Regions from separate parts of the Lysinibacillus sp. Bpr_S20 genome, predicted to be linked through region 1. Evidence: riboswitches for the same ligand, from Rfam matches in the RefSeq annotation. Region 1 holds a riboswitch; each other region holds the start of a gene.

The links. A riboswitch is a leader RNA that binds a small molecule or an ion and turns the genes downstream of it on or off. The one in region 1 is predicted to bind S-adenosylmethionine.
Region 2: linked by a shared signal. The riboswitch ahead of metK (methionine adenosyltransferase) and the one ahead of MWJ95_RS04925 (MetQ/NlpA family ABC transporter substrate-binding protein) in region 1 are both predicted to bind S-adenosylmethionine.
Region 3: linked by a shared signal. The riboswitch ahead of MWJ95_RS15615 (cyclase family protein) and the one ahead of MWJ95_RS04925 (MetQ/NlpA family ABC transporter substrate-binding protein) in region 1 are both predicted to bind S-adenosylmethionine.
Region 4: linked by a shared signal. The riboswitch ahead of MWJ95_RS23070 (bifunctional homocysteine S-methyltransferase/methylenetetrahydrofolate reductase) and the one ahead of MWJ95_RS04925 (MetQ/NlpA family ABC transporter substrate-binding protein) in region 1 are both predicted to bind S-adenosylmethionine.

The regions. Positions count from the first base shown of each region.
Region 1 covers NZ_JALNLQ010000002.1:59,393-67,148, forward strand. Annotated here, with positions in the region: gene MWJ95_RS04915 (methionine ABC transporter permease) at 12-683, opposite strand; gene MWJ95_RS04920 (methionine ABC transporter ATP-binding protein) at 676-1,701, opposite strand; gene MWJ95_RS04925 (MetQ/NlpA family ABC transporter substrate-binding protein) at 1,791-2,618, opposite strand; SAM riboswitch class I at 2,707-2,811, opposite strand; gene MWJ95_RS04930 (pyridoxal phosphate-dependent aminotransferase) at 2,993-4,156, opposite strand; gene MWJ95_RS04935 (PhzF family phenazine biosynthesis protein) at 4,264-5,058, shown strand; gene MWJ95_RS04940 (carbon-nitrogen family hydrolase) at 5,109-5,903, shown strand; gene MWJ95_RS04945 (hypothetical protein) at 5,953-6,207, shown strand; gene MWJ95_RS04950 (PucR family transcriptional regulator) at 6,179-7,747, opposite strand.
Region 2 covers NZ_JALNLQ010000004.1:21,094-28,849, reverse strand. Annotated here, with positions in the region: gene MWJ95_RS11190 (alanine/glycine:cation symporter family protein) at 138-1,646, opposite strand; gene MWJ95_RS11185 (alpha/beta hydrolase) at 1,773-2,579, opposite strand; gene MWJ95_RS11180 (gamma carbonic anhydrase) at 2,715-3,233, shown strand; gene metK (methionine adenosyltransferase) at 3,417-4,613, opposite strand; SAM riboswitch class I at 4,948-5,066, opposite strand; gene pckA (phosphoenolpyruvate carboxykinase (ATP)) at 5,726-7,312, shown strand.
Region 3 covers NZ_JALNLQ010000006.1:65,170-72,925, forward strand. Annotated here, with positions in the region: gene MWJ95_RS15595 (hypothetical protein) at 1-171, opposite strand, end outside; gene MWJ95_RS15600 (DUF2225 domain-containing protein) at 195-890, opposite strand; gene MWJ95_RS15605 (Cof-type HAD-IIB family hydrolase) at 1,492-2,265, shown strand; gene MWJ95_RS15610 (DedA family protein) at 2,413-3,009, shown strand; gene MWJ95_RS15615 (cyclase family protein) at 3,065-3,802, opposite strand; SAM riboswitch class I at 3,913-4,017, opposite strand; gene MWJ95_RS15620 (YuzC family spore coat inner layer protein) at 4,161-4,562, opposite strand; gene MWJ95_RS15625 (SMI1/KNR4 family protein) at 4,707-5,258, shown strand; gene MWJ95_RS15630 (MFS transporter) at 5,308-6,492, opposite strand; gene MWJ95_RS15635 (winged helix-turn-helix transcriptional regulator) at 6,603-6,986, shown strand; gene MWJ95_RS15640 (aldo/keto reductase) at 7,056-7,756, opposite strand, start outside.
Region 4 covers NZ_JALNLQ010000016.1:31,645-39,400, reverse strand. Annotated here, with positions in the region: gene MWJ95_RS23090 (hypothetical protein) at 1-48, opposite strand, end outside; gene MWJ95_RS23085 (hypothetical protein) at 83-376, shown strand; gene MWJ95_RS23080 (GNAT family N-acetyltransferase) at 356-856, opposite strand; gene metH (methionine synthase) at 916-4,347, opposite strand; gene MWJ95_RS23070 (bifunctional homocysteine S-methyltransferase/methylenetetrahydrofolate reductase) at 4,340-6,187, opposite strand; SAM riboswitch class I at 6,276-6,375, opposite strand; gene MWJ95_RS23065 (protoporphyrinogen oxidase) at 6,492-7,756, opposite strand, start outside.

The DNA.
Region 1 (7,756 bases):
AAATCCTCCTATTAATCTTTTTTTAGTTTCACGGCAAAGCGGTTACCTATCGATTGAATACTTTGAACAAGGATGATTAGGATAAACACTGTCGCATACATCACATCGACCTCATAGCGTAAGTGTCCATAACGGTATGCGAGATCACCTAAACCACCAGCGCCAACCATTCCTGCCATGGCTGTTGCTCCAATAAGACCGATTGTGGCAATCGTTAAACCTAAAATAATGGATGGGCGAGCCTCACGTAGTAGGACATTCCAAATGATATGACGGCGTTTAATGCCCATTGCTGTATAAGCTTCCACAACACCTGGATCAACTTCTAAAAGTGCAGTTTCCATAAGTCGCGCAATATAAGGCGCTGTATATACAACAAGCGGCACGATAACACCTTTTACACCAATAGTTGTGCCGACGATTAGCTTTGTGAACGGTAAAATGAAGAATAGTAAAATAATGAACGGTACAGAGCGAATAATATTAATAAATAAATTGAAAAATTGATAGAGAAATTTATTTTCAAACGATTGCCCCGGACGAGTCAAAACGATTAATAGTCCTAAAGGAATCCCAATTAAAATAGAGAAGAATAATGAAATCCCGACCATTTGAAAGGTTTCGATAATAGATTTCCAAATAACATCTGACCAATCTGCAAAGAAGCTTTGTATACTATTCATGTAATTCGCCTCCTAACTCCTCAACGTCTACCCCGTTTTCTTTAAAATACTTCAGTGCCTTTTCTACGATATGCGCCTTACCATGTAGATGCACGACAATATTACCAACAATGCCGTTTTTTAATTCAATGATATTGGCTGTTAATATATTTGGTTGTACATCATAGACTTTGCTCACTTCTGCAAGTAATGGTTTCCCTGTACTTTCACCAAGGAATGTTAAACGAATCACACTTCCCGAGACATTTAATTGCTTGATAAGAGAAGGAGATAAGTTGCGTTGAGATATGGTATTTAAAAACTTTCGGGTCGTTAAATGCTGAGGCTTTGAAAAGAGTTCTATAGCAGATCCATTTTCCACAACCGTCCCTGATTCAAGAACGGATACATCATCGCAAATTTTTTGAATAACATTCATTTCATGTGTAATGAGTAAAATAGTGATGCCCAGCTCACGATTAATTTTCAAGAGAAGATCAAGAATAGCGTCAGTTGTTTCGGGGTCGAGAGCACTTGTTGCTTCATCACTGAGTAAAATCTCAGGTTCTTGGGCAAGGGCCCGTGCGATAGCGACACGTTGCTTTTGCCCCCCTGAAAGCTGACTAGGGTAACTATCTAATTTCTCTGTTAGGCCAACAATTTCTGCATATTTTGCAACGCGTTGTTTCACCTCAGAGTCACTATAGCCAAGAAGCTTTAATGGTACCGAGATATTGTTGTATACGGTTGCTGTTTTTAAAAGGTTAAAATGTTGAAAGATCATGCCGATTTTTTGACGGGTTTTACGAAGGTCGTTAAGAGAAAGGGAAGTAATATCTACATGATCAATCAATACTCTTCCTGTTGTTGGACGCTCTAATAAATTGACACAGCGTATAAGGGTACTTTTTCCGGCACCACTGTAGCCAATAACTCCATGGATTTCACCTTTTTTGACATGCAAGTTAATACCATCTACTGCTTTGACGATACCTTTTTTAGTTTTAAATTCTTTTGTTATATTTTCTAATTGAATCATCTGTGATATCTCCTTTCTAAGCCCTTCTATAAATCAAGAATCTGCTAGTCTCGCAGATTCTTGATTTTATGAAAGGTCCTTAATTGTTACTACCAGCCTGGAATAACAGAACCTTTGAATTCTTCTTCAATAAATTTGCGTACTTCATCCGATTGATAAGCTTCAACAAATTTCTTTATTGTTGGATCATTCTTGTTTTCTGCACGTACCACAATGTAATTAACATATGGAGAGTCAGTAGATTCTAAAAGAATGGAGTCTTTTTTAGGATTAATGCCTGCATCAAGAGCGAAGTTCGTATTAATTGCTGCTAGATCTACTTCACTAAGCTGCTTTGGAATTTGTGCAGCCTCTAATTCAATGAATTTCAAATTCTTTTTGTTTTCTTCCACATCGCGAATAGATGCTGTTAAGTCTGCACCGTCTTTTAATTTAATATAGCCTGCCTCTTGAAGGACGAATAGGGCACGGGCTCCGTTTGTTGGGTCGTTTGGTAATCCGAATGTTGCACCATCAGGAACTGCATCCAATGATTTATATTTCTCAGAGTATATGCCCATAGGATTTAAAATTGTTTTTGCTACTGGCACTAAATCTGTATTGTGATCTTTGTTAAATGCATCGAGGAATGGCTTGTGTTGATAATTATTTACATCAAGATCACCTTCGGCTAACGATGTATTTGGTAACACATAATCAGAGAAAGTTTTTAGTTCTACCTCTAAGCCATTTTTTTTAGCAACTTTTGCGGCAACCTCTGTAATTTGTTCGTGTGGTCCAGAAGTTACACCTACTACAATCTTATTCTCATTAATAGCCTTACTTTCTTTACTATCTTCTTTAGAACCACAGCCTACTAATGCAGCTACCAGTGTGAGACTCGCTAAACCTAATAAAATTTTGTTTTTCTTTTTCATGAAACATACCTCCAAAGTTGTATTATCGGTTTGTAAAAATAAAAAAAACCTTCTTATAAACTAAGAGAGGCTCATGAAAAATTGTCCTCTCTTATCTTTCAAACGATGATCGTTTGCAGGATTTAGCACCTTCCTTAAAAAAGGAGGTTGCCGAGCTTCATAGGGCCAGTCCCTCAGCTACTCTTGATAAGAGATTTATAATATTTTTTTGTAAATCCGATAGAACTAATATAAATTATAGGATATTGTAAGTCAATTGAATTTTTAAAATTTTTTATTTTATTATAATATTTAGCCGCGAAAGAATTGCTAAAACTGTCCCATAGCAAGTTTGAAACAGTTTTTCGAAAGTAGGGGATTGCAATGCTCATGAGCTAAAATAAGTTTAATTTTTCAATTCTGCTGATTGCTTCGCGTAAGCGGTCTTCGCTAACAAGTAAACCAACCCGTACATAGCCTTCGCCGTATTGACCGAAGCCATTGCCTGCAGCTACTGCAATATCAGCTTTGTCTAGCAATATATCGGTAAATTGTTCACTCGTAAAACCAAGTGGAACAGGGAGCCATGCAAAGAAAGAGCCTTTTGGTGCTGTGACTTGCCAACCAATTCGCTTAGCTTCTTTGATCAGGACGTTTCGCCGGCGCTCATAAGTCGTTCTTAGCTGATCAGCACAACTCTGGGAAGCAGTAAGTGCAACTGCCGCGGCTTGTTGCACTGCAGGGAATTGACTACAAAATAGATGATCTTGAATAAGGTTAATGGCTGCAACAATATCAGGATTACCAACTGCAAAACCTATGCGCCAGCCTGCCATATTATACGTTTTGGATAATGTATACATTTCGATACCGACATCTTTAGCACCATCAGCCTGCAGGAAGCTGATAGGTTGATTGCCGTCAAATCCAATCGCCCCGTAGGCAAAATCATGTGATACGATGATGTTATGCTTTTTTGCAAAGCGTACTGTTTCCTCGAAAAATTCTAGTGTTGCAGTACCTCCAGTTGGGTTGTTTGGGTAATTCAAGTAAAGAAGCTTTGCCTTTTCTTTAACTTCATCGGATAAAGCATTATAATCAGGCAGGAAATTGTTTTCTGCAAAAAGTGGCATGACTTCAAAATTAACATCACCCAATACGACACCAGATAAGTAATCTGGATATCCGGGATCAGGTAATAGCATTGTATCACCGGGATTTAAAACGGCTAACGGTAGCTCAACAAGGCCAATTTTCGTACCACCGAGAATAGCAACCTCTGTTTCAGGGTCAATATCCACATTGTATTGACGTTTGTAGAAGTCTGCTGCGGCCACTCGTAATTCTGCTATGCCACGAAATGGAGAGTATTTATGATTTTGAGGATTTTCTGCCGCCTCCTGTAATGCTTGAATAATGTGTGAAGGAGTGGGTTGATCTGGATTTCCTTGACCAAGATTGATAACATCACGCCCTTCAGCAAGAGCAGCGTTTACTTTTTGCACAAGTGCTGCAAAAAATTGAGTTGGGAGTTGCTGTAGTTTTTTTGAGAATTCCATGCACGACCACCTTTTTCAGAATATAATAATTATTAAAGATATGATGCACATAATATTACTTTTTTTAGTAATTGTCTAGAGCCTAATAGTATATGAGGTGAGGAAAATTGAACAAAGTCTCGTATTTTATCGTCAATGCTTTTACTACAGAGCTTTACAAGGGAAATCCCGCGGCAGTCTGTTTACTAGATTCAGCAATACCTGATTCAACCATGCAGAAAATGGCTCAGGAGATCCCCGTACCAACAACAGCTTTTGTTCAAAAGAAGGATAATGATTTCTCTCTTAGATGGTTTACGCCAGCGAAGGAAATACCGATTTGTGGACATGGAACAATCGCTAGCGCTTTTTTGCTCTGGAAACTAGGAATTGTACCCGTGGATTCTCCAATTATATTCCAGACTGTAAGTGGCCCTTTGCAAGCAAATTGGTTGAATGAACTAGTTGAGATAACAATTCAAAAGTATCGATTAGAAGAGATTGAATGTCCTTTGGAGCTTGAGGAATGGCTTGGTGTGAAACCAATATATGTGGGGAAAACAGAGTTGGATTATATAGTGGAGCTGCGTCACGAAGAGGATATTGCAGATTTTAAAGCTGATTTTGATGCGATGAAACAGTTCCCTGTGCGTGGTGTTTGTATAACGAGTTGTTCTAAGAATGAAGGGATTGATATTGTCTCAAGATTTTTTTCTCCAGCACAAGGCATTGATGAAGACCATGTAAATGGTTCCACTCATGGTGCGTTAGGACCGTACTGGTGTGAAAAATTATCAAAAGAAAGCATCGTGAGCAAACAGCTTTCAAAACGCGGTGGTGTATTGTACGTTACACCCAAAATAAAAGATGTTGCAATTGCGGGTTCGGCGATTCAAGTATTAAGTGGTGAAATATTCATCTAAAATCGTTGTAGTATAAAATATAAAAAGTACTGTCTTGAGGAGGCATAACAATGAAAATAGGTTGTATCCAATTAAACGTAGGCTTTGGCAAAGTAGAAGAAAATTTTGCTCGTGCAGAGGACAAAATTCGTGAAGCGGCAAAACAAGGTGCAGAAATTATTGTGCTACCGGAAATGTGGAATTCAGGCTATGCACTTGAAAGATTATCTGAGCTTGCAGATGTGGATGGAGAGCGTTCGAAAGCATTTTTATCAGCTTTGGCAAAAGAGCTTAGCGTACATATTGTTGGTGGCTCTGTTTCAACGAAGAAGGGCGATAAATTTTACAACACAATGTATACGTTTGATAAGAATGGCGAGTTAGTAGGTGAATATAGCAAGGCACATCTTTTCCGCTTAATGGACGAGCATTTATATTTAGAAGCTGGGGATGAAATGAATCGCTTTGCCCTAGGAGATATTGAGGCTGCAGGCGTAATTTGCTATGATATCCGCTTCCCGGAATGGCTACGCGCTCACGCCTTAGAGGGTGCAAAAGTATTATTTGTACCGGCACAATGGCCGACACCACGTATCGATCATTGGAAAACGTTGCTGCAAGCACGTGCCATTGAAAATCAATGCTTCGTCATCGCTGTTAATCGAATTTCTAGAAAGGTAGAAAACTTCAATGGTCAATCAATGATTATTCAACCGTGGGGCGAAGTACTTTGGGTTGGCGCAGAGGACGAAGAAGTAGCTGTCATCGACGTGGACTTTTCGATTGTCGATGAAGTACGCGGCCGAATTCCTGTTTATGACGACCGCAGACCTGGATTATACAACGGAGTAGTTACTGAAAAATAAAATCTGGTAGCACGCTCAAGAAACAAAGTAATCTTGAGTGTGCTAACCGATGAATATCGCCGCTAAACTGATGAATATCGCCGCTAAACTGATGAATATCGCCGCTAAACCGATGAATATCGCCGCTAAACCGATGAATATCGCCGCTAAACTGATGAATATCGCCGCTAAACCGATGAATATCGCCGCTAAACTGATGAATATCGCTGATAAATCGATGAACAACGCTGATAAACCTGCGAACATCGCCGGTAACCCAATCAACAACTATAAAATTAGTTTTTTTCCTCAATTAAAGAATTAGCAAGCAACATAAATTCAAGTGTAATGCGATTATGGCCCTTCATAAAATTTTCCCCTAGGAGACTTTCAAGCTTTTTTAAACGATGGTAGAGTGTTTGGCGTACGATGAACAGTTGGTTGGCTGTTTGTTGTTTGGAGCCATTCGTTTGCAAGTATACCTGCAGCGTTTCTAATAGCTTACTATTATACTTTTTGTCGTATTCAATAACGGGCTGCAAATAATCTTGAATTACTTCCTGTAGGTTTACTTGCATCTGTAATTTATAGATGAGGTGATATAAATGTAAATCATCGTAAAAATAAGATGTTGTTTGTACTTTACTGCAAATATACAATGTTTCGAGTGCCGTTTGATAGCTCTTTGGGATTTCTTCTACATCTGCCACAACTTTGCCAATTGCGACTTGATAACCTTGGACCATTTGCTTCTTATAAAAATCGGTTTTTTGAAGGGAAGAAACTAATGTATTTAATAATTCGCGACTCGATTTACTATCCTTCGTATGGAGTAAAATAAAAATGACATAGCTTTTTCTTTCGAATAAAAATGGAATAAATCCATTTTGCTCGAAAAGGTTTCGATAGTAGAGCTTACTATAGACAATATCTTCTTGCACTTTAGAGACGGCATTAGGAGTGGCTAAAATAAAAACGGCACTGCTAGAAAGTTTATAGTTAGAATGATGCGTGACGATAAATTTATAAATTTCCTCTTTTGATAGTTTTTGATCGATCCAATCCGCTAAAATGGAGGCATCCTCAATGTCCCTTTTCTCTTCAATATAAAATTCTCTCATTAACAGCTGTGCTAGCGCAGTCGCTGTACGGTCTAAAATAAGTAATTCGAACTCTGAGAATAGACCATCCTCTCTATAAAGCGTTAAATCTGCGTAAAGCTGGTCAAAAATAAAGATTGGTTCATTTTTAAATACAGGTGCTGATTTTTTCACCGTTAAAAGTTGTTGGCGCTTATTATGCGGCATATTCGGGAACAAGATAGGCTCGCGACCTTTAATTGAAAAGATAATTTGTGTCTTTAATTCACTATACATATTTTGTAAAATGTCTTCTGCGTTTTGCCCGAGTAGAGCATTTTTATTTAATGTTTGAGAGTAAGATTCTAAAGTAGAGATCATTAAATATTGCTGATTCATAATTTGACTATGTAAATCCTGTGTAATGCGGACAAAAGGAACAGTATCGTGAAAAACGATAATAGGGAAGTTGTGACGGTTAGCAAGAGCTACAATTACTTCGGGGATATTCCGGATGTAGCTGCCGTATTCAATGCACAATGCGGCGCAATTTTTATTGATTAAGGATTCTACAAAAAAGATAAAATCCTCTATGCGTTGTTGAAGGGTAATCCCTGTTGTTAAAACTAATTCATCACCAGCTAAAAAATTATCTACTTGTATATTTTCAATGACATGGGCCCACTTAACAATTCGTAATAATCCATCTTCACCAGCTACGACCTCGGCACTTTGAAAGTATGTGTTTTCTAATACATCCTTTACTTGAAGCTTAAATTGACTCATTTTATCCTC
Region 2 (7,756 bases), on a different contig from region 1:
GCTTTCGCGCAAAAGCGAAGTGGCGCCCAGTCGGAACAGAAATCAACCACACGTTATGATGATGAGCCTTTTTTATAGAAATAAAAAAGCTATCTAATAGAATATTAAAATCTATTAGATAGCTTTCTCTTTATTGTCTATTTATTTTTACGTTTTTCATTATAATCTATCCAGAAATCTGCACCTTTAATGCCTAGTTTACGAGGATCAAAAACAGGATCTTTTCCTTCCTTTTTCTGTTTCTCATAGTCCTTTAATGCAACTATGGCAGGCTTCATTATAATTAAAATCGCTAAAACGTTAATCCAAACCATTAGTCCTAACCCAACATCCCCCATTGCCCAAGCAAGATCGGATGTGCGGATTGTACCATAAAATGCAGAAACTAAAATTGCAATTTTAGCCAGCCATATGACGACTTTTTCTGAAGTGCCGGAGAATAAATAAGCCACGTTTGTTTCGGCAATGTAGTAATACGCCATGATTGTCGTAAAAGCAAAGAAGAATAATGCAATCGCTACGAATGGTCCACCAAAACCTGGTAATGAAGAATCAACTGCATATTGTGTGTATGCTGCACCTTCTTTAATACTTTTCGCAAATGTGATTTGCTCTTCCCCAGTTAATCCACCTTTATTGAATTCACCAACATAAACGTATGGATCAGTACCTTCTGCTGCTTTTTCATCTTGTACATTAAACATACCTGTAAATAAAATCATAAATGCTGTAGCTGAACAAATTAATAGAGTATCAATATACACAGAAGCTGCTTGGACGATACCTTGTTTAGCAGGATGTGATACTTCTGCTGCTGCCGCCGGATGCGCTCCTGTTCCTTGACCTGCTTCATTTGAATAAATGCCGCGTTTAACCCCCCATGCAATGGCGGAGCCTATAATACCACCAAAGATTTCTTGCGCGCCAAATGCACTAGAAAAAATTAATGAGATGACAGCTGGTACTTCTTTAATATTCATTGCAATAATGATGATGGCCATCAGAATATATGCTAATGCCATAAACGGTACAATGATCTGTGCAGCATTGGCAATCCATTTAATCCCACCGATAATAATAGCACCTAATAATACAACAATAATAAGTCCTGTAATCCAAGTCTTAACATCGAAAGCGTTTTCAACTGCTGTCGCAATTGCATTCGATTGAACACCCGGCATTAAAATTAACATGGCAGCTAATGCGGCAACAGCAAAAATAACTGCAAACCACTTTTGCCCCATTCCTTTTTCTATGTAAAAAGCTGGCCCGCCACGATATTCTGTATCTTTCTCTTCTTTATAAATTTGAGCCAACGTCGACTCAACGTAAGCAGTTGCTGCCCCGATAAATGCGATTGCCCACATCCAAAAAACAGCACCAGGTCCCCCCATCCCGATTGCTGTAGCAGTACCGGCAATATTACCTGTACCTACCCGTCCAGATAATGCGATAGACATCGCTTGGAAAGATGAAATCCCCTTTTCCGACTTTTCACCTTTAAACATTAAAACAAACATATCTTTAATGTGTCTTACTTGTAGGAACCTTGTAATGATTGAAAAAAAGAGCCCAATTAACAAAATGCCATAAATAAACCAAGGTCCCCATAAAATCTCATTAATTTTCCCAACGATTGTTTCCATTTTACCCCTCCAATTTAAAAAAACTTACTTCAAGTCATTATAGTATTACACTTTTCAGAAAATTACAACATTATATTCAAGTAACAAAAAGTTAGTAATTTTCTAGTTAATTGGAGAGGTAAATCACTATTCAATTATATAGCCAATTCTTCGAAGCGCATTGTTAATGAAATCACGTATATAAACAAAAATCTCGTCACGCTCTACTTCATGGAATAGATTGTGATAACAGTTTGCCCATTCTTTGAATTGAAACTCTGTAAATTCCATCTGATGTAGCCAATTACGCGTTTGTTTAGTTTCAGTAATATTATCTTTTTCAGCTGTCATCACTAACATCGGCATATTAGGGAATTCAGCCTTAGGCAACAACACTAAATTGCGCATCATTTGCTGTAGCTCTCGGTACCATTTCACTGAAACGACTGACGAAAAAGGGACCTCATCCTTCATTTCATCTTTACCTTCTAAACTACGCGTTAAAGACTCTAATGTGATTTCATGAGTCAGTTTCACATTTGCCGTCAGGGCACTTAAACTAGTTAAAGCATTTGATAGTTTACCTGGCAAAAGCTTTAAATGAAGCCACGGTGAAGTTAAAATAATTCCCGCACATTCATATTTTCGTTTTTGCATGGTATGTAGTATTAGTGTTGCACCAAGCCCATGTCCTATTAAAAAGACAGGTAAATTATACGAAAAAGCTTTCTCCATTAGATGCCTTGTATATTTGTTGTATTCTTTAAAATCTTCATCGTGAACACGAGAAAACCCTATATTTACTCCATGATTAGGTAAATCCCCCATGACTATGTGGAAGCCTTCCAACCTAAGTTTTTCTATTAGCCATGCATACCAACGGTGATTTTCATATGCACCATGAAGAATAGCAACCACAGCCTTTGCTTGTCCATCAGCTTCCCATTTCCACATTTCACACAGTCCTCCTAAAAAATAATTACACATTGATTATATCTGAATATCTTGATCATTTTAATTTTATATTTCCATCAAGTTGTGTATTTGATACGATAATATTACATCATAGAAAGAAAAGAGGCGATTCTAATGATCTATCCATTTAAAGGGAAAACACCAAATATCGATCCTTCTGTTTTTATTGCCGATTATGCAACCGTTACTGGTGACGTTACAATAGGTGCTGAAACAACAATTTGGTTTAACACAGTTATTCGTGGGGATGTATCACCAACAATTATCGGAAAAAGAGTTAGTATTCAAGACCTCTGTTGCTTGCATCAAAGCCCAAAATATCCACTAATTATTGAAGATGAAGTAACAGTAGGACATCAAGTAACTTTACATAGCTGTACGATTCGAAAAAAAGCCCTAATAGGTATGGGCTCAATAGTTTTAGATGGAGCGGAGATTGGAGAGGGTGCATTCATTGGGGCAGGTAGCCTTGTACCTCCAGGAAAAGTCATTCCTCCAAATAGCTTAGCACTTGGTCGGCCCGCAAAGGTTGTAAGAGAATTAAATGAAGAAGATAAAGAAGATATGGAACGCATCATACGTGAATATGTAGAAAAAGGCCAATACTATAAATCTCTTCAACCAAAACATTAATAGCTATTTCTAAACTAAGTAGCTCCACGTTTGCTTGGGCAACCGAGCCATCCATGATTAGGAGTAGGAGTTTATTTTTTTTCGTAAAAAAAAACAGCGAAAGGGGCTTACAATGTTGAGCCCCTTTCTGTATTAGTATTTTAATATAGTTTCCTAGCTACTTCATCACTTTAGCTGAATAGTTTATAAACCTGCTTTTTCTTTTAATGCGTCAGCTTTGTCAGTTTGTTCCCAAGGTACATTTAAATCAGTACGACCAAAATGACCATATGCTGCAGTTTGCTTATAAATTGGGCGACGAAGGTTAAGCATTTTAATAATCCCAGCAGGGCGTAAATCAAATAAGTCGCGTACCCATTTTACAATTTCACTTTCCGTAACTCTTCCTGTCCCAAATGTATCAACAGCAATAGATACAGGTTGAGCAACACCAATCGCATAAGCTAGTTGTACTTCAGCTCGATCTGCTAAACCAGCTGCTACGATATTTTTTGCCACATAGCGTGCTGCATATGCTGCTGAACGGTCAACCTTAGTTGCGTCCTTACCTGAGAAAGCACCTCCACCATGACGTGCATAGCCACCGTATGTATCAACGATGATTTTACGTCCAGTTAGACCAGCATCCCCTTTTGGACCACCAATGACGAATCGACCTGTTGGGTTGATGAAATATTTAGTATCGGCATCTAGTAATTCTTTTTGAACAACTGGAGCAATTACAAATTCTTTTAAGTCTGCTTGAATTTGCTCAAGCGTAGCTTCTTCATCATGCTGTGTTGAAATGACAATCGTATCAACGCGCACTGGTACATTATTTTCATCATATTCAACCGTTACTTGAGTTTTTCCATCTGGACGTAAATATGCTAATTCACCTGACTTACGTACTTCCGTTAAACGACGAGCTAATTTATGGGCTAAACTAATTGGCAATGGCATAAGCTCTGGCGTTTCGTTACATGCATAACCGAACATTAAACCTTGGTCACCAGCGCCAATTGCTTCAATGTCAGCGTCTGTCATTGAGCCTTCACGCGCCTCTAATGCTTGATCAACACCTTGAGCAATATCAGGTGATTGCTCACCGATCGCAACAAGTACTGCTAGATTTTCTGCATCAAAGCCATATTTCCCACGTGTATAACCAATTTCGGCTACAGTATCACGAACTATGCCTTTTATATCTACATAAGTAGAAGTAGTAATTTCTCCTGATACTAATGCTAAGCCTGTTGTTACTGTTGTTTCACACGCTACACGTGCGTTTGGATCTTCTGCTAAAATAGCATCTAAAATGGCATCCGAGATTTGGTCACAAATTTTGTCTGGATGTCCTTCTGTTACACTCTCTGATGTAAACAGTCGACGGTTTGTCATTTGGTTTTCCTCCTATTACTTTTACAAATAATATTTGCGAATTAATACGGTACTCATTACCCATGTCAAGTTCACTCCTAAGGAATTGAACCCTCAAGCCGTTGTTGCTGTCGCTACGTTTGCACTTCGCTTTCGCACAGTAAACATTTGTTGCTGTCGCTACACTTTCGCACAAATAAACAGCTCTGCTTTTAACACGAGGATTTCGAAAGATCCGTCATTATAATAAGGAAAGGACTATATACTTACCTTTAATTCGTTTTTAACAATAAAAAAATCCTTTTCTCACGCTTACTTAACATGAGGAAAGGAATAATGACTTCGTAACCTTTCACTCTTATCGTTCAAGGGGTATCCCCTTGCATCAGGTTGGCACCAACGCATGTCGTGAAATAGTTCATGCAGGTTGCCGGGTTTCACAGGGCCTGACCCTCCACCAGCTCGGGATAAGAGTATCCGTTCAATATCTCATAATACGTAAAAGGTCGAACATTGTCAAATATTTTTCACTTATGCACTACCGCTATGTCTGCACTACGCTTTCGCGCAAAAAACACCTAAGGCAAGCACAAAGACATTCCTGGCAAAATTGCTGAGGCATAATTGTTTGTATTCATATAAAAAAACTATGAGATTTATCAAGAAATTAATTTGGATTATGCTGTAAATTTAAACAAAATAATCCCTACTCTCCACCTCACATCATGTGTTAACATATGTGTAACCCCTTACAGCATTTTTTGTAGCGAACGCAGAGCATCAGCTACAGAACATGTGGTGGATGAATATGATATTTTAGCCCCTTTTCAGTCGAAGACAAGCTCCAACTAAAAACACGCTAATTACTTCACATCCTGTGCGAACCTCATGTTCTAAACACAATTTTGCTGTGTCGAAAGTGAATGTGTGATCACTTAATATATATAGGGTAAAAAGCATGATCAAAACGAATGAATATACTTTTTGTCGTTTTCTTGAAAAGTAATAAAATCTAAAAAATAATTTCTTAATTAGTATAGATTATTTAAGCAATTGTGTTATACTATTTTTGAAATTAAGAAAATCTCCCTCAGACTCAAGGGAATACTATAAAAAAGGATGGTATTTAATCGATGAATTCAGTAGAAATTGCAAACGAACTGAAGGAATTATTAAGCGGCGGTAACATTAATGTTCAACTTTCAGTACCACAATTAGCTGAAAAAGCTACTTCTCGTGGTGAAGCTATGTTAACAGTAGATGGCGCAGTTCGTGCAGAAACTGGCAAATACACTGGTCGTTCACCTAAAGATAAATATACGGTAGAAGAAGAAAGCACAAAGGATAAAATTGACTGGGGTAAAGTTAACCGACCAATTTCTTCTGAAGTGTTCGATAACTTATATGTAAAAGTAGTAAAATATTTAAAAGAACGTGACGAATTATTCGTATTCAAAGGCTTTGCTGGTGCTGACAAAGATTCACAATTAAGCATCCAAGTAATCAATGAATATGCTTGGCACAACCTTTTCGCTCATCAATTATTTATCCGTCCAACTAAAGAAGAATTAGCTTCTCATGTTGCTGATTTCACAGTTATCTCTGCTCCTAACTTTAAAGCAGACCCTGTCGTTGATGGTACTGCTTCTGAAACATTCATCATTGTATCACTTGAAAAGAAAATTATCCTAATCGGTGGTACTGAATACGCTGGTGAAATCAAAAAATCTATTTTCGGTATTATGAACTACTTATTACCACAACAAGGCATCCTATCAATGCACTGCTCAGCAAACGTTGGCGAAGCTGGTGATGTTGCATTATTCTTCGGTTTGTCTGGTACTGGTAAAACTACTTTATCAGCTGACCCTGACCGTAAGCTTATCGGTGACGATGAACACGGTTGGTCTGATAACGGTGTATTCAACATTGAGGGCGGTTGCTATGCAAAAACAATTAACCTTTCTGCTGAAAAAGAACCAGAAATCTACAACGCAATCCGCTTCGGTTCTGTTTTAGAAAACGTAGCGGTTGATCCAGAAACTCGCATTTGTGACTATGATGATGGTTCATTAACAGAAAATACACGTGTAGCTTATCCAATCCAATACATTGAAAATATTGTTGATCCATCTGTTGCAGGTCACCCAAAAACAATCATCTTCTTAACGGCTGATGCATTTGGTGTATTACCTCCAATCAGTAAATTAACAAAAGAGCAAGCAATGTACCACTTCCTAAGCGGTTTCACATCTAAACTTGCTGGTACAGAGCGTGGTGTAACAGAGCCAGAACCAGTATTCTCAACTTGCTTCGGTTCTCCATTCCTTCCACTTCCAGCAACAGTTTATGCTGAAATGTTAGGTCAAAAAATTGACGAGCACGGTGCACAAGTATTCTTAGTGAACACTGGTTGGACTGGTGGCGAATATGGTACTGGTAGCCGTATGAAGCTTTCTTATACTCGTGCAATGGTACGTGCTGCAATTGATGGCAAATTAGCTAATGTCGAAACAACTCAAGATTCAGTATTCGGTTTAAACATTCCAACTTCTATTGAAGGTGTACCATCCGAAGTGCTTAACCCTCGTGATGCATGGGCGGACAAAGCTGCTTATGATAAAAAAGCTGCTGAACTTGCTGGACTATTCAACGAAAACTTCAAGAAATTCTCAAATGTTTCTGAAGCCATCACTAAACTTGGCGGTCCATTAAAATAATTTACTAAGACAAAGGGAACGATTTCAATCGTTCCCTTTTTTTGTTTTGAAAGAATATTACCCTCTATTTCAAATAAAGTATGGCTCTTCAGCAAAGCGAGGGGTTGATTTCCGTGATGGTTTTAGCCTTCTTTCCCCTATCGCGACTACGTTTTAAAAAATGACATCCAACTTTTTAGTTTGAGCGGGACCTTTTCAGGAGTTATCGCCCAACTTTTAATTTTTATCGACATCCATCTTCCGAAGAGCAAAAAGGATTCACACACAAAACTGTACGTGAATCCCTTTCTATAGCGTTCATTCTTAATCGCACAAATTGGAGTGGAAGGGCTACCTGGCGAGATCTGAAGCCGGACGTGACGCACTTAGCCTTCGTTCTTTTAGCGGAGGAAGCGGCTCGCCCACAGGAAGCCTTGCTCTGAAGCTACGAGTAGCCTGGAACGG
Region 3 (7,756 bases), on a different contig from region 1:
TTTCAATTTTCCTGCCTTTACCCATTTATAGAGTAGGTCTGATGAAACCCCAGTTAATGCAACTACCTCGTCGTTCGTTAAATAACGATTATTTTTTCTCAGTAAAAAATGGTGTAGTTCTGAAAAAATATCTTCTTCTCTCACATCAATCCTTTTTGCAAATAGCTGCATGTTTATTACTCTCCTCGTCTACTTCAATTGATAACTTCTTCTATACTTTCATGTATATTGTTAGGTTGCTCGTCATATTTATAGTTTTCCCAGCGATTTCGTGCTAGTTTCCGATATTTATTGGAAACATGTCGATCTGCAATTAATCGAGAAAATCCTTTTTTCGCCTCTGCAATATCTCCAAGTCGAAGGCTTAATTCGGCATGTAAATATTGAATTCTCTCTCCGCCCTCTTGATTGGATGCAAAAGATTTGCTGTAAAAATCTCTTGCAGCGAAGAGGTAGCGCAATTCCGACTCATGATCATTTTTTAAGCGATATAGCCAGGCTATTTTTAGTGCGAAATTGGCCATAAGAAGCGACTCTTCCATAGATGCTCTTGAAACAAGATAAGCTAATTTAAGGCTTACAATGGCATCATCAATCGTACGTTCCTTGCACATATCCATTGGTTTTTGTAGCTCTTTTATATACAATTCATCAATAAGAAGCAGAAAAGGTCCATACGTTCTTGTCATAGATTTGTGGTAAGCATAGCCACAATGTGGACAAACAGCAACCTCATACAATAACGGGTTTAAACCCTCATAAACAGGCATGAAGTCTGTTTGTTCTTCGATAATTTTATATCGATTAGGGCGTACTTTATATGTAGTAAAATGCTTTTTGCAAAACTTGCAATCTACACTACTTTCATAGTAGTAAATGTTAAATGCCATAAGAATAAACTCCTTTGCATCGTTTCTTTTGTTCTATTTATACGATGGATAGAATCGTTCAATGTATTTAATTAATTATCTTTTATATTAACAATTCTATGTTCTTTGGTATACTCCTTTAGCATTATTAAAATAAATATGTCCATTACTTTCTTTGTTATTTAAATTTCTATATGTACCCGTAATAGTATTTATCGGTGCAGTTGTAGCAAGTTATACATTTATTTTAGTTTGTCCAATTAATGTTAAATTAAATAGTAACTAATTTTACTGATATAAGTAATAATACCTATAGTGAATTTTAGTATAAAGATGTTACTTAATGTAAAATTAAAATTACAAATGTGTCGATTGGAGACAGATATTGGCCGACAAAAGAATCCTGTATCAGAATTTAGTGTTTTCTATTTAGATTCATCCCCAAAATGAAGAAGATCTATGTTATTAATATGTATCCTGTGTATAAGTTGATTAGGGTGGAGGCTGGGCGACTCCTTGGAGATCAGCGAAAGCGAAGCGGCAGCTATAAAGCGCCCAGCCGGAACGGAAATCAACCACACGCTTGGTGAAAATTATGTGAAACGCTAAGGAGGAGCGAACGATGGATTATAAAATTGTATTCTTTGACGTAGATGGTACGCTTGTTAATTATGAAGATGGTTGTATGGAAGAAAGTACAAGGAACGCTATTCAACAATTAAAGAGTAAAGGAATTCATATTGTTGCAGCTACAGGAAGACCTTTATCGATGTGCCAGGATTTAAGAAATGTAGGAATAGAGACGTTTATTACAGCGAATGGTGCATATGCTAAGCACCAAGATCAAGTCATACATAAAATACCTGTTGCACAAGAAATTGTCCAGGCCGTTAAAGCTTTCGCTGATGAAAATAAACAAAGTCTATCGTTTTTTACAGAACAATTATCAATGAATAACGTCCGAGAAAAAGAGACCTTAAAAGCCATGCAAGAAACATTATCTTTGCAAGAGTTTCCTGTTATCAATGAAGATATCGTTACGCAAGAGGTGTATTTAATGTGTTTATATGGTGATGAGGATATTGAGAAAAAGTATACTTCAACATTTCCTCATGTATTATTTAAAAGGTGGCATCCTTATATTACAAATGTTTTGCAACATGATGTTTCTAAATCTATTGCTATCCAAGCTGTCCTAGATTATTTCGACTTGAGTCCTGAGGATGCACTTGCTTTTGGCGATGGAGATAATGATATCGATATGCTGGAGCAGGTTGGCTTTGGTATTGCAATGGGTAACGGTAGTGAAGCATTAAAAAATGTGGCTAATTATGTAACAAAGAAATCAACTGAGGGTGGTATTGATTATGCTCTTCGTGAGCTACAAATAATTTAACGCCTTTCCGATTTCTGACGCAATGATGCCAAGGTATAGTTGCGTGGAGAAAATTGGATTGAAACCATAACACTCATAATGTTGTCTCTATTGAGTTATGATAAAGCTAACTATAAAAAATTATTATGCTTTAGGTGGGATGGATTTATGGCGCATCACGTGCAATCTCTTATTGAGCATTACGGATATTTTGGCATCATTCTTATCCTAGTTGGAGGGATTGTTGGGCTGCCACTTCCTGATGAGATATTTTTGACATATGTAGGGTATAGTGTATATCGTGAAACTCTCGCGCATATCCCCGCTTTAATCAGCGCTATTGTAGGTGCGGTAGGAGGAATTACCCTGAGCTACTATATAGGCTATAGATTCGGACTACCTTTATTACAAAAATATGGTTCGAAAATTCATATTACTGAGCAGAAAATTGATTTTACTAAACAGTTATTTGCAAAAATAGGGCCGGGATTATTATTAATAGGATATTTTATTCCCGGTGTGCGTCATCTTACAGCATATATTGCAGCTATTAATAATTATCCTTATAAAAAATTTGCTTTCTTTGCCTATACGGGAGCAACTATATGGACATTTACGTTTATTACTTTAGGTAAAGTACTGGGAGAGAAATGGCATTATGTTGGGGTATATTTATCTCGCTACAGCATTTATCTTATAGTATTATTCATATTAATGATGTTGATCGTTTATGTAGTTTTCAAAAGAAGGAATTCACCGAAATAAATAAAAGGTAAGATAGGTATGATTCAATATTCATCGAATCATACCTATTGCTATTTTAAGGTAATATAGCAAATGAACGGACAGGGAATCCAGATGCTTTTTCAGGCTTTGGTACAATATTAAAAATAACAGCGCCTTTTGGAGGTAGCTTGTCTAAATTGGTCATCAGTTCAATTTGGTAAGTATCTTGCTCAAGCACAAAATATTCACCGTCTAACTTACCATTTGTACGAAAATCCGCTGCTGAATCCGTATCAAAAGTTTCGTGACCGATAGCACTTACTTTGCGCTCGTTGAATAAAAACTGTAACGTTTCTAATCCCCAGCCAGGAATATGATTATGACCATCACCGTCCTTGTTGCTGAAAGACTCTTTATCTGGCCAACGTTTACTCCAATCGGTACGCAGGGCTACAAAGGTACCTGCTTCAATTTCTCCATACTCAGCTTCAAAATCAAGAACATCTTGAACACTTAACGTGTAATCGTTATTCATTTCGGCTTCCTTCGATTTATCAATAACGATGAGTGGTAGCACTAGTTCTTTTAGCTTCAATTCCTCTAAATAGCGTGTATCTCGCACAAAATGGATAGGTGGGTCAATATGTGTGCCGTATTGCCCAGGGAACGTGAATTGCTGTGCAAAGAACCCATCATCATGGGAAAATAATGTTTCAAATTTTGCATCATCAAACATAAAGAAATGAGGAGAATTTGGCCCAAATGTATGTGTTAAATCTACCCATTCTTTCGATTTCAATAGTTGAAGTGCTTGTAAAAGTTCGTTTGTCATAATATTCTCTCGCTTTCTTTTGAAATTTTGGGTGCTACCTTTTGCTTGATAGCAAGTAAAAAAGAGTCCTCCATGAAGAGGACTCTTGTGCAAAGTAACTGCAGTAAGTGTTCTCATCTTCAAGGCCGAATTTTGCCAATTGGAATTAGCACCATACCTATAGGCTGGTTGCTGAGACTTCATAGGGCCAATCCCTCCGTCTCTCTTGATAAGAAAATGCGATATAAGAATTTTCAGAAATAAAACTTACAAACACTTTAGCATATCTTTTTATTGTTTACAAGTTCAATAGGGATACAAGGTTAAAAGTTTGCATTCATTCTGCGAAAAAAGAGGCCCTCTTCAAGGGGCCAACTCTTCACCAACCCAACAATAATGTTAGCTTACAACAACTGCTCTCAGTAAATATTATACGTAATCCATCTGGTGTATAGGTTGTTTCAAATTTTATTGTAATGCCTGTTGACGCAATTAACTTTTCAACTTCTGTTTTATTGGATTGTTGTGCTGCGTCTATAAGATCATGTGCAAATTGCTCTGACTCATCAATTTTATCCGTAAGTAATTGTGCCTGCTGCATAATAGTCTTAATCCGTTTCGCTGAAGTCTTCAACTTATTTGTATTGATGGGTGGAAATGGGCTTCTATTTGTTGGCATTGCTAGATATCTAGAAGGTTGTTGAGTAGTTGGTTGATTTGCCATTACCCATGTTGGATAATAATTAGGATAGACAAAATATGGATAAGGATTGTAATACAACTAACTTCCTCCTATCCTATAGCTGATACATTATCTTATGTATAACGGAGACATTAGGTGTTAATGGCTACCGCTTTGAAAAGCTTGAGCGAAAAGGGGCTCAGTTCAACGGTTTATTATTCTTCTTCAAAAGGAGTTGTTAAGATGGATATTCGTGCATACATAAAAAATGGTTTTGAAGTTTACTATGAACGTTATAATCAGGTGTCTGAAGAAGGGTTTTGTAGATGGATGTGCCCAGATGTACCTGAAGAAATGAAGGTAGTTGATATCGACGGTGAGTGGTCTGTGTGGAGAATGATTCCTTCAACTGTAACGGAGGAAGATATTCAAGCTTTAGAAAAAGAGTTCGGACTTCATTTTCCCGAATGGTATAAAGCTTTTATTTCAACGTATCACCATTATTTTGGTGTAATACCTGACCAAAGTATAGAGGACCCTTTAAATAACGTAAGGGATATGTTTAATCCAACATTATGTAGTTTAGGATACCTACCATTTTCATGGGATACAGAGTATGGAAAAATAATTTGTATTGATTTAAATAATAATGCTGATGAAGACAATTGTGCAATATATGAAATTGAACATGAAATTTTATTTGATGATGGTGCCGATATTCAATCGTCATTAGACTATCTGTATCCAAATTTCAAGGCATATTTTGATGATACTTTCCTTGAATCTAATAAATAGCAAAAAGGAAGGGGCGTTTTAGACAGCACCTTCCTCACAAGCAACGTATTTATTTTTTGTTTCTATCAAAGATTAACCATAGTAACGTAGTAGCTGCGGCAAGCATCACCATGCCGAATCCGTATATAGGAGTATACGCTAATGATTGGTGGCGAACGATGATTCCGCCAATATATGATCCTAGAAAAATACCAATGTTAAAGGCCGAAATATTTAATGCTGAAGCCATTGAAATAGCTGATGGTATATATTTTTCTGAAAGCTGAACGGCATAAAGTTGTAATCCCGGTACATTCATAAACATAAATAGCCCCATCATAAAGACCATTATTAACCCAACGATTGATGATTCTAAAAAGAAATCGATGCCGAGTAGTGCTAATGCTAGGCCTATAAAGATAATAAAGATCGAACGTAAAGGGTTATTATTCGCAAAACGACCACCTAATGTATTACCGATGGCAACACAAATACCGTATACAACTAAAATCACGACTATTGCTTTCGGTGAGTAGCCCATATACTGCTCTAAAATAGGAGAAACATAAGTGTATACTACGAATGCGCCACCATATCCAATTGCAGTAATAAAGAGAATTAATAGCATTCTTATATTTCCTAATACTTTCCCTATATCACGAATGGATATTGGATTCCCTTTTGATAATTGACTAGGTACAAGCAGAGCATTACTAATTAATCCGATAATACCGATAACGACAATGAAAATGAACGACATTCGCCAATCTGTTACTTGTCCGATAAAAGTTCCTAGTGGGACACCAGTCACAGTTGCTAATGTTAGTCCAGTGAACATGAAAGCTATTGCACTTGCTCGTTTATTCGGTGCCACAACATCTGCAGCGATAACAGATGCAATGGACATAAACACACCATGTGCTAATGCTGAAATTACACGCCCAGTAAGTAGTAATGAGAATGAGGGTGCTATAGCTGCAAGTAAATTACCGATAATAAACAGTACCATAACGAGCAGCAACACATTTTTGCGACTAAGGCGCGATGTTAAGGCTGTTAAAAGCGGTGCCCCAATAGTTACACCTAATGCATATATGGATACGGTTAAACCCGCAGTACTCAATGTTATATCAAAATCTTCTGTAATTAATGGAAGTAATCCAACGCTTATAAATTCTGTAGAGCCGATACCAAATGCACTAATCGCAAGTGCGAGTAATGTTAGTTTGGCATTCGGCACTTTTGTATCTTTCATTCTATTACTATCTCCTTTGATTTTTTTTATAGTATATAGTAATATTCATACATACCTTAAAGTTGTATAGGGTACTTTTAGTTACTTTTGAATATTACAGGGGGTTCACAATGAAAAAAGTTTATAATATTGGTGTCGAAGCCACTCTTGAGGTCATTGGGGGCAAATGGAAACCTATTATTCTTTGTCATCTTAACCACCATGGTAAGATTCGTACGAATGAATTTCGCCGATTAATTCCAGGCATTTCACAAAAAATGCTAACAAGCCAATTGCGTGAATTAGAGCAGTCTGGATTAATTAATCGTAAGGTTTTCAATCAAGTACCGCCAAAAGTTGAATATTCGCTAACACCTTATGGTCAAGAGATGGACCCTGTGCTGAACATGCTTTGCACTTGGGGTGAAAAACATATCGAAATGTTACAAGATCAAGGTGAAGATGTACTGATCATGCAACGTGATGAAGATATCGCCATAAAGCATACATCTTAAATAGATTGGAAAGAGACTGTCTAAGAGAAGAAAATAAGACAGTCTCTTTCACGTTTATATAGCTAACATTTACATGACAAAATCAAATTCATCTGGGTTTGGTCCAACGCGTTGATCTAGATTCATGGCGTTAATGATTGCCATCTCTTCATCAGTTAGTGTGAAATCAAAAATATCAGCGTTTTGAATCATACGTTCTTTGCGCACAGATTTTGGAATTGTAACGATACCATTTTGAATATCCCAACGTAAGATCACTTGAGGATTTGATTTCCCGTATTTTTCAGCTATTTTTGAAATAGTTTCATTATCAAGAAGTCCACCTTGCATTAATGGTGCCCAAGCTTCTACTTGAATATTGTGCTCTTCGCAGAATGAACGTACCTCAGTTTGTTGTAATCGTGGATGGAGTTCCACTTGGTTAATAACTGGTTTGATACGAGCAATTTTAAGAAGATCCTGTAAGTGCGATACTTGGAAGTTACATACCCCAATAGCTTTAATTTTCCCTTGCTCGTATAAATCTTCGAGTGCTCTCCAAGCTTCTGCAAATTTATTTTTACCTGGCCAATGAATAAGGTAAAGGTCTAAATAATCTAGCCCTAATTTTTCTAAGCTGTCATCGTATGCAGCGATTGTCTCTTCATAGCTCAAGCCATCGTTCCATACTTTAGATGTAATAAATAAATCCTCACGTTTTAAACCAGTAGTTGCTAGTGCCTGACGAATACCTTCACCAACACCTGCTTCATTTCCATAAATAGCGGCAG
Region 4 (7,756 bases), on a different contig from region 1:
CGCTTTCGCGCAGATAAAACATTTGTTGCTGTCGCTTTGCTTTCGCACAGAGCAGAGCTTCCTGGAGCCGTCGGGGCAACAGATGTTTTTTGCGCGAAAGCGTAGTGTTAACGCAGCGGCAGCAGAGAGTTTTGTTTGTGCGAAAGCGCAGCGACAGCAACAGTACGATGTTGGTCACGAAGGCGTTATCACAGGACGTGATGGTTTTAGCCTTCGTTCCTCTATCGCTGATCCCCGAGGAGTCGCCCAGCCTACACTCCAATCAACCTATTATACAACGCATATTCCATCCCCAACTAAATGTAGCATTAGTATGGGTAAGCAAGCTGAAAAGATATGTCATGTCGAATACTTTCTATACTTTTGGTCCAGTTAACTGTAGCTGATAAAATACAAGATCTAGCCATTGTCCGAATTTATAGCCTGCATTTTTAATAGTACCCGCATATTCGAAACCTAGTTTTTCATGTACTTTAATGCTCCCGATGTTTTCACCATCAATACCCGCTACGAGTGTTTTCACCTCTTGCTCTTTAGCAATTCGAATAAGCTCATGCATTAGTTGGGTAGCTATCCCCTTTTGATAATGGTCCTTATGCACATATACAGAGTGCTCCATTGTATGCTTATAGCCTGGATACGGACGGAACTGACTATATGTTGCAAAGCCGGCTACTATGCCATCTTCATCAAAGACTAACAGTGGATTACCGAGAGTTTGCTGGTCCTTGAACCATTGTCTCTTTTCATCTAATGATTGTGTCTCATATCGATAAACGGCTTTGCTCGTTAAAATAATATTGTTGTAGATGTCTAAAACCCAGGGTAAATCTTTCTCTTCCATTAATCGAATCATCTGCACACACATCCCAACTATTTCCACTCTTCACATAAAGATACACTTTTTCTCTAGCATTACACATTAAAATATCGAGCATCTGGATGGGCAAAGACAATTGCTGAAACGGACGCTTCTGGCTCCATCATAAAGCCTTCCGTTAAATGTACGCCAATGTCCTCTGGCTGTAATAAACCAAACAATTTCTCTTGATCCTCTAAGTTCGGACATGCAGGATAGCCGAATGAGAAGCGCTGTCCTTGATATTTCGCCGCGAAACGATCACGCATTGTAAAATCAGTTGCATCTGGGAAGCCCCACTGGTCACGAATTTCTTGGTGCATACGTTCCGCAAAGCCTTCCGCAAGCTCAAGAGCTGTAGATTGTAATGCATGACTTTCAAGGAACTTCCCTTCCTCTTTCAGCTGACGGGCCTTCGCCATAACCCCTTGTCCCGCTGTTACCACCATTAAGGCAATATAGTCCATTTCACCACTTTCAACTGTTTTTAGGAAATCCGCAAGACATAAAAACGGTTCCACTTGCTGACGCGGGAAGATAAATCGTTCTATTTCTGTTTTGCTATCTGCCGGATCATAAACGACTACATCGTCCCCATCGGCTTGGGCAGGGAAAAACTGATAAACGCCCGATGGCTTCAATAGGTCACTTTGTAAATACTCATCGACCAAATCTTTCAATTCTGTTGCCCTTTCATCACCAGCCTCAAGCAATTGCTGTACTTGACCCTTTAAACCTAGGTGATGTCCAAGTAATGTCCGCATATTAACATATGGATATAAATGAGAAACAGCATATTCTCTCTTTACATGGCGTCGCAAATCTGCTGGAAGAAAAACAGACGCTTCCTTTATTGTGCGTACAGGCTTTATAGTTACTTCTTTTGCAGGACGAGCAGCTCTTTTTTCGTCCGCCTCTAAGCGTTTTTTGCGAGATTCCTCGATTTCAACTAAGAAATCTGCACGTGTATCTGTCCCCATTAATCGATTTACCTGCTCTAACCCTTGCATCGCATCCTTTGAATAAATGACCGGTCCATTATATTCGCTAGCGATTTTTGTTTCGGTAAAGCGACGAGACAACGCCGCTCCTCCTACTAAAATAGGTACGTCAATACCCGCTTCCTTGAAATCCTGAGCTGTAATAACCATTTGCTGTGCTGATTTCACTAATAACCCTGAAAGTCCGATGAAGTCTGGCTTTTCCTTACGAATCGCTTCTATTAATTGAGCAGGTGTTACTTTAATGCCGAGATCGACCACCTTATAACCATTATTACTTAAAATGATATCGACAAGGTTTTTCCCAATATCATGCACATCGCCTTTCACAGTAGCAAGTACCATCTTTCCCTTACCGGCACTCTCTTCATTTTTCTCCATAAATTGCTCTAAATGTGCCACAGCTGCCTTCATAACCCCTGCGGATTGTAATACCTCTGCTACGATCAGCTGATTATCGTTAAATAAACGACCAACCTCTGCCATTCCGTCCATTAATGGTCCATTAATAATATCAAGCGGTGCTTCAAAGATTTCACGAGCAGCATCTAAATCCTCAATAAGCCCTTCCTTTGTCCCCTCTAAAATATAGTAAGCAAGGCGACCTTCTACTGTTTTCGGAATATCTGCCTCTGTTTTTTCCTTCTTTTTATCACGATAGAAATCTGTAAAGACAGCTAATGTTTCATCGTTTGTATGAAAGAGTAAATCATTTGCTAGCTTAATCTCTGCCTCAGGAATAGATGCATAACGTTCTAGCTTCTCCGTATTAACAATTGCATAATCTAAACCAGCCTGTGTACAGTGATATAAATACACGGCATTCAATACTTCACGACCTACTGGTGGTAATCCGAATGAAATATTACTTACACCAAGTACCGTTAATGTACGCGGCATTTTTTCTTTAATCAAGCGAATTCCTTCTACCGTTTCAAGTGCCGAGCCAATATACTGCTCATCTCCCGTTCCTACTGGGAACATTAGTGGGTCAAAGATAATATCTTCAGGAGCAATACCCCACTTTTCTGTTAACAATTTATAGGAACGTTCAGCAATCTCTAGCTTGCGATGTCGATCAATTGCCATGCCTTGCTCATCAATCGTACCTACAACTAAAGAGGCACCATATTTTTTCACTAGTGGTAAAACTGCGTCAAAGCGCTCCTCACCATCCTCTAAGTTAATCGAATTAATGATGGCCTTCCCTTGAGAAAACTTAAGTGCTTCCTCAATTACTTTTTCATCTGTAGAGTCAATAACGAGAGGTACTTTTACTTTTTTTACAACCTCCTGCATAAAGCCGCGCATATCCTCTAGTTCATCACGGTCAGGATTTGCTAAACAAATATCGATAACATGTGCTCCATTTTTCACTTGAGCACGTGCAATTTCTGCTGCTTCCTCAAACTTCCCATCAATAATTAAATTTTTAAACTTACGAGAGCCAATAACATTTGTCCGTTCTCCAATAAATAACGGACGCATAGAATCGTCATACACCAATGGCTCGATACCAGATACTACATGACCATGTGTTGCATCTGGTAATTGTCGAGGCTTTTCGTCCTTTAATACCTCTCGAATGGCAGCAATATGTGCTGGTGTTGTCCCACAGCAGCCTCCGACAATGTTTAGCCAGCCCTTTTCTGCAAAGCCTTTTAGCTTTTGTGACAATGATTCAGGCGACTCATGATAGCAACCTTCCTCGTCCGGTAAGCCTGCATTCGGATAACAGCTAATATAGCCTGTTGAAAGCTCTGCTAATGAACGTATATGATCTGTCATAAACTCTGGTCCAGTTGCACAGTTTAAACCAACTGATAATGGTTTAATATGCTCGATCGAAATGTAAAAAGCATCAATGGTTTGTCCGGCAAGTGTCGTTCCCATCGGTTCAATTGTTCCAGATATCATCACAGGAAGCTCTCTTCCAGTTGCCTTAAAAGCACGAGATACCCCCAATGTTCCTGCTTTAACATTTAGCATATCCTGACTAGTTTCTAGCAACAGAACGTCCGCTCCGGCTTCGATTAATGCCTTTGCTTGAACATAGAAATTTTCCTCTAGCTCATCAAATGTAATTCCACCTGTAACCGATAAGGTTTTTGTAGTTGGCCCCATTGCTCCCGCCACAAAACGTGGCCAATCGGATGTTGAAAACGCATCTACTACTTTACGTGCAATTTCTACTGCACGTTTATTGATTTCTTCTGCCTTCGCTCCAAGATCATATTCATTTAATACAAGTGGTGTACCTCCAAATGTATTTGTACAAATAATATCTGCTCCAGCCTCTAAATATTTTCTATGAACTTTTTCAAGCACATCTGGTCTAGTTAGCACAAGATTTTCATTACAGCCATCATATTCCTCGCCGCCAAAATCCTCTGCCGATAAATTTTCATTTTGTAGCATTGTACCCATTGCGCCATCAAGAATTAATATTCGTTGCTCTAGTTGCTCTTCAATCATGTGCTTAGCCATTTATACTTACCCCTTTTTTCTGTTCATCCAATTGCTCAATAAATTTCATTAATTCTAGCGTCATATCATAGCGCAAAAATGGTGTGATCAGGTAAATACCATTGAAATATTCCGCTGCTACTTCTACTAATTCCTTAGCAATTGCAATTCCTTCTAGTGTTGCGCGTTCCTTATTATCGCCACAAGCTTTCATACGTGCTAACGCATCGTCAGATAGTTTAATGCCTGGTACTTCATGATGTAAGAACTCCGCACTTTTATAGCTCGTTACTGGCATAATGCCTATATAAATTGGTGTTTCTAAATGCTTTGTCGCCTCATAAATTTCCACAATTTTTTCCTTTGTATAAACAGGCTGTGAAATAAAATAGTCTGCCCCGTGTTCAATTTTCTTTTCTAATCGAGAGACAGCCCGATCTAGTACCCGTACATTAGGATTAAAGGCAGCCGCTACAGAGAAATTCGCCTTTTTACGAAGTGGTTTCCCTGAGAACGATACTCCTTCATTTAACTGTTTTATTAATTGGATAAGCTCCATTGAAGAGACATCATAAACGCTAGCTGCCCCTGGGAAATCGCCTACCTTTGTTGGATCTCCGGTAACTGCTAAAATATCATGGATCCCTAATGCATTTAATCCCATCAAATGTGATTGAAGACCAATTAAATTGCGATCTCGACATGTTATATGCGTTAACGGGCGTACTCCGTGGGTCTCTTTCAGCAAGGCTCCCATTGCGATATTACTAATCCTTGGAGAAGCAAGTGAATTATCTGCCATCATGACGACATCTGCGCCCGCCTCATATAATTTTTTCGCACCTGCAATAAAGCCTTCGATCTCTAAATGTCTTGGAGTATCTAACTCTACTATAACTGAGCGTTCACGTTTTACTTTTACATGTAATGGCTCATAATTTGCTGGTTCTGCATCGCGTACAACCGCTACTTTTTCTGGCTTTGCATACTTTTCCTCGATCGGGGATAGTTCCTCTATGTACTTTTTCGCTGCCGCAATATGCTTTGGTGTCGTACCACAACAGCCACCAATTAAACGTACCCCTTGATCACGAAGCTCTACAGCTGCTCGGCCAAAATAATCTGCCTCTGACTCATATACGACACGACCATCTTCTAAATCAAGAAGAGAGGCGTTCGGATATGCTGACAAAAATGCCTTCTTAGGAAGCTCTACACCTTCAAATGCTTGTATAGTATGGTGAGGACCTAAGCGACAGTTAACACCTACGATATCAGCACCTAGCGCTTCAAGTTCATGTAAGGCGTTATTTAACCTCATTCCATTTTGTAAAATTCCTGGTTCGTGCATTGAAACTTGAGCAATAATCGGTAATTTTGTTTTAGCTCGTAGCATTGTTAAAGTCGCTGTTAGCTCTTCAAAATCATAATAGGTTTCAAGTAGAAGGCCGTCTGGATTTCCTGCAAGTAAGATAGAGGCCTGCTCATCAACAGTTGCTAAAATTTCCTCTAACGTTGCATCACTCTTTCGAATACCTCGGATTCCCCCAATAGTACCTAAAACAAATTGTCCTCCATCTGCTGCTGCTCGTTTAGCAATCGTTATAGCAGCTTCATTAAATTGCTGTACACGAGATTCAAGTCCATAACGGGCTAATTTTATGGCGTTAGCTCCGTAAGTGTTCGTTTGAATAATATCGGCACCAGCTGCTATATACTCTCTATGGATCTTTTCAATTAATTCCGGTCTCTGTACATTCATTTCCTCATGGCAGTACTCCAAGCCATAGCCGTATAAAACTGTACCAATTGCACCATCTGCTGTAAGAACATGCGTTTTCAACCTTTCAAGCAATCCCATAAAACCAGCCTCTCTTCCCTTATCTTTAAAATAAAAAAAGCCTTCTTTCACAAAAAAAGAAGGCTTTAACGTTTCGTAATTGTTTTCCTTCTCATCTTCGACACAGCTGTCTTCTGGATTTAGCACCTGACAATAAGTTGGTTGCTGAAGCTTCATAGGGCCAGTCCCTCTGCTTCTCTTGATAAGAATGTAGTATGAATTTTTTAAATAATTAAAAGAATCATATCGTTTACGAACGAACGAGTCAAGACTATTTCACTTAACAAAGGATAATTTTTACGAAAAATCATATATTTTTAAACAATTACAATAGTTTTTCAGCAAGTTCCTCACCAATTTTTTTACCATTTTGAATACATGCACCTATGCCTACACCAAAATAAGAGCATCCCGCTATTGATAAATTTGGATAGTTTTTCTCAAGCTCTTGTACGAGACCTTGCAATGCTTCACGGTGCGCCAAATCATACTTTGGCATCTGGTCGATCCATTTTGTCACGTCAACCACAGTTGGTTTTTCCTCAATCCCTAGACTCTTTCTTACATCCTCTAGAGCAACTGCTGCTAACTCTTCATCTGTCATCATACGCAATCTATCATACTCAGGGTTAATGCTCTTATAAAAAAGTCGTACAAGTAATTTCCCTTCTGCTGAAGTGTGTTTCCACTTGCGACTTGTCCACGTTGCTGCATTACAAATAACATCCGAATTATGTGACACAATATAGCCTGTTCCATCTGCTGGTAATCTATTATCAGGCACATCAAATCCTAAATAAATCGTAATTGCGGATGCAGTATTAAATTGTTCAAAATAACTGTTCAAAGAGGCATCCTGCAATAAACTTTGTACCGATTCATTTGGAAGGGCCAAAACAACATGATTTGCTTCAATCGTTTTACCGTTTGCTAAAGTAACAGCGTATTGATTCTCCTGCTTTTTAACACTAGTAGTGGCAATTCCTTTTATAATTTCTACATCCGTTAATGTTTCTTCAAGTCGATCAATTAGTGATGATAAACCATTTTTAAACGAAATAAATTTCTTATTGGCAGATTTGATAAATTGTTCCCTGTTTGCATTGAAACCTTTAATAATACTGCCGTAATCATTTTTGTAATCAATTAAATACGGTAAAGTGGAAGCAATTGAAAGTTGATTTAAATCTCCAGAATATACACCTGCCAGTACAGGTGCTATTTGGTTTTGAACAAGCTCCTCCCCTAAGTAATACGTTAAAAATTCCCCAATAGAACTTTCCTTGGTAAATCCTTCATTTGGCATTGTTAAATCCTTCAATGCTTCTTTTTTACCTTCCTCTGATACAAGCGTGCTTTCCTCAAGAGATTGTAAGCTCATAGGAATACCGAATGTTGAGTCTGCTGGGATAGGATGTAACTCATTATTTGTGTAAATATACGAAATACCCGTTTCGTTGTACACAAGATTTTGTTCAAAATTTAGTTCCTCTACTAACTCCATGACACCTTTATGACGCGCTACAATAGAATCTGCTCCTGTTTCCATGATGAATCCTTGTTTATATGCAGAGTGTAGCTTGCCACCAA